One region of the Leucobacter sp. 1207-22 genome, then DNA from elsewhere that is predicted to be linked to it. Evidence: predicted binding sites of a transcription regulator. Region 1 holds the regulator's gene; the other holds the start of a gene.
What was found. The regulator HspR, encoded in region 1, represses chaperone genes until heat shock. The targets are predictions, from matches to a motif close to AAGTTGAGTCNNNNNGACTCAACTT.
Positions count from the first base shown of each region.

Region 2: FW756_RS11560 (ATP-dependent Clp protease ATP-binding subunit) is a predicted target of HspR. The motif match lies at 1,549-1,573, and genes of this name have one in related genera.

Region 1 is NZ_VXCR01000006.1:97,395-101,529, forward strand. It holds gene dnaK (molecular chaperone DnaK) at 1-383, shown strand, start outside; gene FW756_RS11175 (nucleotide exchange factor GrpE) at 386-991, shown strand; gene FW756_RS11180 (DnaJ C-terminal domain-containing protein) at 984-1,934, shown strand; gene FW756_RS11185 (heat shock protein transcriptional repressor HspR) at 1,949-2,389, shown strand; gene FW756_RS11190 (class I SAM-dependent methyltransferase) at 2,374-3,561, shown strand; gene FW756_RS11195 (helix-turn-helix domain-containing protein) at 3,626-3,937, opposite strand; gene FW756_RS11200 (glycosyltransferase family 4 protein) at 4,053-4,135, shown strand, end outside.
Region 2 is NZ_VXCR01000008.1:13,527-17,661, reverse strand. It holds gene FW756_RS11565 (MFS transporter) at 76-1,371, opposite strand; gene FW756_RS11560 (ATP-dependent Clp protease ATP-binding subunit) at 1,638-3,836, shown strand; gene FW756_RS11555 (hypothetical protein) at 3,935-4,135, shown strand, end outside.

The sequences.
Region 1 (4,135 bases):
ACATCGAGCGCATGGTCCGCGAGGCTGAGGAGCACGCAGCTGAAGACAAGCAGCGCCGCGAGGCAGCTGAGCAGCGCAACAACGCTGAGCAGCTCGCATACTCGGTCGAGAAGCTCATCTCCGAGAACGAAGACAAGCTTCCTGAAGACGTCAAGACTGAGGTCCAGGGCGATCTCGATGCTCTCAAGCAGGCACTCGCAGGCGAAGACGACGCAGCAGTGAAGACCGCGGCTGACAAGCTTGGCGAGAGCCAGCAGAAGCTCGGCGAAGCGATCTACGCTGCAGCACAGGCAGAAGCACCGACCGCTGATGCGGCTGACGCTCCCGCTGATGAGGACGTCGTAGACGCAGAGGTCGTTGAAGACGACGAGGAGCAGAAGTAACCATGACGAATGAGGAGCAGCACAACAACGGTGAGGCTCCCCAGGCGGCGGGGCCGGAGGCGAATGCATCCGGCCCTCAGCCGCATCAGGGGGACGACCTGACTGTTGAGGACATCTTGAACGCTGAGCAGACTGACGCAGCCGCAGGCGCTGACGAGTCTGCTCCTGCTGCAGATGCTGCAGACGACGCAGAGAACTCGTATCTTGAGGACCTGCGCCGTCTCACCGCGGAGTACGCGAACTACCGCAAGCGCACCGAGGCAAACGTTGAGATCGACAAGCAGCGCGCAACCGCTGCCGTCGTGACTCAGCTCATCTCGGTGGTCGACGATCTTGATCGTGCTGAGCAGCATGGTGACCTCGTTGAGGGCAGCGCGTTCGCAGCAATCGCGCAGAAGCTCCGTTCGACGCTTGAGCGCGTTGGGCTTGTGAGCTTCGGCGAGAAGGGTGAAACCTTCGATCCGCAGATCCATGAAGCAATCGCGCAGGTGCCGGTTCCCGGCGCCGAGGGTGAAACCGTGCTTGACGTGGTTGAGCGCGGATACCGAATCGGTGACGTTGAGCTGCGCCCCGCGAAGGTAGCGGTGGCGGTGGGAGCTGATGGCTAGTCAAGATTGGTTAGATAAAGACTTCTATAAGACGCTTGGCACCTCGAAGGATGTCAGCGACGCAGAGCTGAAGAAGGTCTATCGCAAGCTCGCGCGAAAGTATCACCCAGACTCAAATCCGGGAGATGCGGCGGCTGAGGCGAAGTTTAAAGAGATCAGCGAGGCATACTCGGTGCTCTCTGACGCTGAACAGCGAGCAGAGTACGACCAGGTTCGAGCAATGGGTGCCGGTGGCGCACGATTCACATCGGGCAGCCATGGTGGTCAGGGCTTCGAGGACGTCTTTGGCGGCATGTTTGGTGGCGGTGGCGGCCGAAGCGCAGGCTTCGGCGGTGGCGGCCAGAGCTACGAGGACATCTTCGGGATGTTCGGTGGTGGCGCTCCGCGCGGTCCGCAGCGGGGGTCAGACATTACTGCGTCGACGACGCTCGACTTTGAGACTGCAGCGCAGGGCAAGACGGTCACACTCGATACGCCAAATGGACCCGTGAAAATGCGGATCCCAGCTGGTGTGAGCGACGGCCAGAAGATCCGCGCTGCCGGCAAAGGCCAGAAGAGCCCGAACGGCGGTCCTGCAGGCGACCTCCTGCTCAAAGTGAGCGTTCGTCCGCACCCCGTCTTCGAGCGCGATGGTTTGAACCTCAAGCTCAAGCTGCCTGTCACATTCACTGAGGCTGCGCTTGGCGCAACCGTTGAGGTGCCGACGCTTGGTGGGTCGGTTGTGAAGCTGAAGGTGCAGCCAGGCACCCCGAGTGGCCGCGTGCTGCGCGTGAAGGGCCGTGGCGTGAATAGCTCGAAGGGGACCGGCGACCTGCTCGCTGAGATCCAGGTGGTTGTTCCTTCGCACTTGAGTGACGAAGCGAAGGAAGCGCTTGCAGCGTTCCGCGACCTTGAACCCGCAGAGAATCCGCGTGAGGACCTCCTCGCGCGGGCGCGCGGCTAAGGCAAGGCAGAACAATGGCAAACCCGCAGATTGATCGTTTCACCCCGATGTTCCCCATCGCGGGTGCGGCCGAACTCGCTGAGATGCACCCGCAGACGCTGCGGCAATACGACCGCATTGGGCTCGTAGTGCCGCAGCGCACCCGGGGCAACACTCGGCGGTACTCGCTGCACGACGTCTCGCAGCTGCAGACGATTGCTCGTCTGTCTGCTGAGGGGCTGAGTCTTGAGGGGATTCGCCGCGTTCTCCAGCTGGAGGACCGCGTGCGAGACCTTGAAGACCAGGTGCACGATCTTGAGCGCGCGCTCGCGCAGGAGCGCATGCAGCGCCCTGAGCGACGTGTGTTCGCTGCGGGCTCTGCTGGCGCGGCAGTCACGCTCAAGCGTGGCACCCGTACGAAGCGAAATGCCGACGTCATGGTCTGGCAGCCAGGAGTGGTGTGGAAGAGCGAATGACGCTCGACGAGTGCTTTGCGATGCTCGGGCGCGATCCAGATGTGGACGCGCCCGAGCTCTTCGCGTATGACGCGGCGGATCACCTCCTGCTTGAGACCGCGGCGCCACATCTGGGCGGTCTGGCTCCGGGCGAACTTGTCGTGATTGGTGACCGCCACGGCGCGCTAACGCTCGGTGCTGCCCAGGTCTCAGGGCAGCGCGGGATTCGTACCTATCAGGACCCGGTGCTCGGCGAACGGGCGCTCGCGCGTAACGCAGAGCGTCTTGGGTTCACTGGTGCGACTGCCCGAGAGGTCTACACGTCGCACTCGCTCGATTCTGCGTTGCTCGCAGGTGCGCGTGTGGTGCTGCTGCAGCTTCCGCGCGCTCTCGATGCGCTTGACGAGATTGCTGCGTGGATTGCTGCGGAAGCTGCTCCAGATGTCGTAGTGTTCGCCGGTGGTCGCGACAAGCATATGTCCCGTTCTATGAATGACATTCTTGCTCGCTATTTCGGTGAAGTTTCCGCTGGCCGTGGCGTGCGTAAGGCACGAGTGCTGACGGCGACGCAACCTCGGGCTGATGCCGCAGGTGTTGCGTTCCCTCGATGGGGCCGCGACCCAGAACTCAGCTTTGAGCTTGCGTCGTTTGGGGCGACCTTCGGTGGGCCAACATTTGATCACGGCAGTCGCCTGCTGCTCGCCGGCCTCCGTGCTGAGCACACTGGCAGTGCCTCGCTGCGATCCACGCCCCGACGTATTGTCGATCTCGGCTGCGGGAACGGGGTGCTCGCGGTGTCTGCTGCGCTGCTGTACCCCGAGGCTGAGATCATTGCGACCGACCAGTCGCAGGCCGCTGTCGCGGCGACCACACTCACTGCGGAGCGTGCGGGGGCTGACATCGCGGATCGAATGACGGTGCACCGTGCTGATGGCATGGAGGCCGTGCCAGACGGCTGGGCTGATCTGGTGCTGTTGAACCCGCCGTTTCACACCGGTGCAACGGTGCATGCTGAGGTGGCGCATCGGCTCATTAAGGCATGCGCACGCGCGCTTGCGCCCGGCGGCGAGCTACGCATCGTGTTCAATTCACACATGCGGTACCGTCCGCTCGTGGAGCGTCAAATTGGGACAACCCGTCAGGTTGCGAGAGACAAAACCTTTACCGTGCTGTCATCGATCCGCGCCCAGTGAAGACGCGAATGAGCGAACCGTGCTCGCTGTCTCATGCACTTCGTGACGTGAACTGACCGGCTCGTTATTGCTCTTCAGTGGCCTTGCGGGCGCGCTCATCGATGAGGTCACGTGCGGTGACCTGATGTGTGCTTGGCCCGTACAAATCTGAAGTGATCCCGGTAATGAACGTTGCGGGATCAATCTCGAGGGCAGAGGCAATTCGCACGAGAGTCTCAGCGGTGGGGCTTGAGGCCCCGCGTTCAATCTTGCCGATTGTCGTCCAATTGATATTGGCGAGCTCACCGAGATCCTCGAGAGAAATACCAAACGCCTGGCGCGCAGTGCGCATGCGGACGCCGATCTGAACGGCGGCCTGTGAGTGGATCTTGGGCACGTACCCAAGAGTGCCCGTATTGAACAAATAACACCAATGTCTTTACACCTAGGGAAAAATAACCTAGTGCGAGCGTATGGCGAATTCCGCATCTAGCGGTGGGAAGATGAAACGCATGAGCAACTCACTGCACCCGGAACCGAGCGTCATGATCGTGTGCGACTACTCACTGAGCTATCTTGGTGGTGCGCAGATCGC
Region 2 (4,135 bases), on a different contig from region 1:
ACACAAACGCAAACACTGCAAAGGGGGCGGGCATCTGGAATCCCAGACGCCCGCCCCCTTTGTGCGCCTAGAACCCTACGCCCGCAACTCGCTCGCGCGCCCGAACACCATTCGCTCACGCATGAGCGAGACGCCAGCCGCGGTCTGCGTGAGAGTTGCGACGAGCACAACGACGAGCGGGAGCCACCAATTGCCACCCACCTGGTAGAGCCAGCCGAAGAGCACCGGTGCGATGCCCGCGATGAGGTAGCCGAGCGACTGTGACATGCCTGATGTGGCCGCCGCGACATTGGCGGTTCCTGAGCGCTGCACGACCATGGTGAGGGCGACGCTGAGTGATGATCCTGTCATGAATCCGCTCACCGCGAGCAGTGGAACGAACACGCTGGGTGCCCCGATGAACCCGAGCGCGCAGAGCGCCATGATGAAGGGCAGCAAGGGCGGGTAGATCTTCCGCATCTTTCCGCGCCAGATGAACGGTGTGACGAACGAGCCGATCATTCCGCTCATGTGGTAGACCATGATGTGCGCGCCTGCGGCGATCGCTGTCGTCCCGCGCGACATATCGACTGATACGAGCCAGGTCGCCCAGGTATAGAACGTGGCCGACTGGCATCCCATGTAGATCGCGATGGTCCACGCGACTCGGTCGGTCCAGACGCGCAGTCCAAGCTTTGACTCTGGGGCGGCGGATCGGGCGGCAGCTGCGTCGGCGGATCCGGGATCCGAGCCCGCCCCAACGTCTGCGCGTGCACGCTCGCTCTTGGTGCGAACGCGCGAGGCGAACACCCACAGGATGAGCGCGGGGAACGCCAGCAGGCCCGTCGCAAGGAGCGCGATGCGCCACCCGAGCGGTTCGCCCGAGGCGGGTGTGAAGTGGGAAATCGGTGCGACGATGCCGGCTCCGATTGCCGCGGCACCACTGAGGAGAGCAGAGTAGATGCCCATCATGAGTGGAACGCGAGGCCCGAAGTCGCGTTTGATCGTTGCGGGGAGCAAGACATTGCCGACGGCGAGGGAGGCACCGAGGAGGACGGTTCCGGCCCAGATGTTGATGGGGGAGCCGGGAATCACGCGCCAGACGTTTGCGAGTGTCAGCGCGAGCAGCGCCCAGCTCACCGCGCGGTCGATGCCGACCTTAGCGGCGAACGACTGTGCGAGCGGCGAGAAAGCAGCCCAACTGAAGAGGGGGATCGACGCGAGCAGGCCCAGTACCGCTGGGCTGCCGCCTTCGGTCTCGGCAATCTCGTCGAGCAACGGACCGACGCCTGTGATGGTCATGCGAAGGTTGAGCGCGACGAGGCAGACTGCGGCGATGAGCAGGATCCAGGTGGCGCGGCTGTGAGTCGGAGTTTGGGCCGCGTTTGTCATAGACGGCCACTCTATCCCGAACGCGAAAGGTGGAACGAGAACTAGCAAGCGCACGAACACGGCGCAGAGCTGCACGGCACATTCAGGGTTGCGCACAGCGCGAAGTGGGAGTTAGCTCAGAGTGAACAGAGGGCAAATGATGTGCTCCGATCTGGCATTTTTCCAAACCTTTCGATAAACTTGAGTCAATCAAGCTCAAGTTTGAGCACGCGCGTCGATGTGACCGCGATCCGCCCGCAGACCCACGACAGCATTGAAGGAGCGACATGCAGGCAAATTGGACCCCGGCCCAGGGTGAAGAAGGACAGAGCGCCCTCGAACAGTTCGGTGTGAATCTGACGGAGGTCGCGCGCTCGGGCAAGCTCGACCCGGTGATCGGTCGAGACGCTGAGATTCGTCGCGTGAGCCAGGTGCTTACTCGACGAACAAAGAACAACCCCGTACTCATCGGTGAGCCCGGCGTCGGCAAGACTGCCGTGGTCGAAGGTCTCGCGCAGCGCATCGTCGCCGGTGACGTTGCTGAGTCTTTGAAAGACAAAGAGCTCATCAGCCTCGACATCTCGGCACTCATCGCCGGTGCGAAGTACCGCGGTGAATTTGAAGAGCGCATGAAGGCAGTGCTGCAGGAGATCAAAGAGTCTGACGGCAAGATCATCACCTTCATTGATGAGCTGCACACGCTCATGGGTGCTGGTGGAGGTGAGTCTTCGGTCGCGGCATCACAGATGCTGAAGCCGATGCTTGCCCGCGGCGAACTGCGCCTCATTGGCGCAACGACGCTTGACGAGTACCGCGAGTACATCGAGAAGGATGCCGCGCTCGAGCGCCGCTTCCAGCAGGTGTACGTCGGTGAGCCAGCCGTTGAAGACACCATTGCGATTCTGCGCGGCCTGAAGGAACGTTACGAAGCGCACCACAAGGTGACGATTGCTGACTCCGCACTTGTTGCTGCGGCTTCGCTGTCTGACCGGTACATCACCTCGCGTCAGCTGCCTGATAAGGCGATCGACCTGATCGATGAGGCCGCATCACGCCTGCGTATGGAGATTGACTCGGCCCCGATGGAAATCGATGAGCTGCGTCGCGCGGTTGATCGGTTGAAGCTCGAAGAACTCGCGCTCAAGAAGGAGAAGGACGACGCTTCCAAGGAGCGTCTCGCAAAGCTGCGCGCTGACCTCGCAGTCAAGGAGACCGAACTTGGTGGCCTTGAAGCTCGGTGGGAACGCGAGCGTGCCTCGCTGAACCGCGTGGGTGAGCTGCGTGAGAAGCTCGACCGCATGCGCATGGACGCCGAGCGTGCTCAGCGCGAGGGCAACCTGGAGCGTGCGTCGAAGCTGTTGTACGGCGAGATTCCGGTCATCGAGAAGCAGCTGGCTGAAGCAGAGCAGGCCGAGGCTGCCGACACCGTTGACGGTGAACCGCGCATGGTGAATGACCAGGTCACCGACGAAGACATTGCGAACGTCGTTGCCGCATGGACGGGCATTCCTGTTGGCCGCCTCATGCAGGGTGAGACAGAGAAACTGCTCGCGCTCGAATCCGAGCTGGGCAAGCGTCTCATCGGCCAAAGCGATGCGGTCACCGCGGTGGCAGATGCGGTGCGTCGTACCCGCGCTGGTATTGCTGACCCGAACCGGCCGACTGGTTCGTTCCTCTTCCTCGGCCCAACCGGTGTTGGTAAGACAGAGCTCGCGAAGGCGCTCGCAGAGTTCCTCTTCGACGACGAGCACGCCATGGTGCGTATCGACATGAGCGAGTACGGCGAGAAGCATTCGGTCTCGCGTCTTGTCGGTGCCCCTCCAGGGTATGTCGGGTACGAGCAGGGTGGTCAGCTTACCGAGGCAGTCCGCCGTCGCCCGTACTCGGTCGTGCTGCTCGACGAGGTTGAGAAGGCTCACCCCGAGGTCTTCGATGTTCTCCTGCAGGTGCTTGATGATGGTCGTTTGACCGACGGTCAGGGGCGCACGGTTGACTTCCGTAACGTGATCCTGATCCTCACATCGAACCTGGGAAGCCAGTACCTCGTAGACCCTGATTTGCAGTGGAGCGAGAAGGAGAGCGCCGTTCGCGAGACCGTGCGCCGCGCCTTCAAGCCCGAGTTCATCAACCGCCTCGACGAGATGGTCATCTTCCACCCGCTGTCGCGCGAAGATCTCGCGCAGATTGTTGGGCTGTCGGTCGACCGTCTTCAGGCACGGTTGGCGGATCGACGCCTCACTGTTGGCGTCACCCCTGCTGCACGGCAGTGGTTGGCGGATCGCGGATACGACCCCGTCTACGGTGCACGTCCGCTGCGTCGCCTCATGCAGACCGAGATCGACGACCGCCTTGCGCGGGCGATCCTCTCGGGCACCGTGCGTGATGGTGATGCGGTCCGCATGGACGTTGCTGCTGATGGCAACAGCCTCGAACTCACCAATGAGGGAGCGCCGACCGTCGGGTCGAGCTTCGGCGAGGAGTACTAGCCAACCGGCAACCCGTGTGAGCGGGAAAGACACAGCACCCAGGGGTGGCGTAAAGCTCGCCCCTGGGTGTGCCATTTACGGCGTAGGGAGGCCGCCAAATGACACAGGTTCCGTATCTCGTGCAGTCTGACGGCACCTTCGTTGGTGTGCAACCGACTGCAGGAGCAACCGGTTGGATGTGGGGGAGCCAGCCGCCCACCGATGCAGAAGTTGAGCGCCGTGACTCAATGATTCGGGAAGGCACGTTGAGGGTGCTGCGGTTCACCCCTGCGCACGGAAACGTTTGGCCGCTGTGGGAA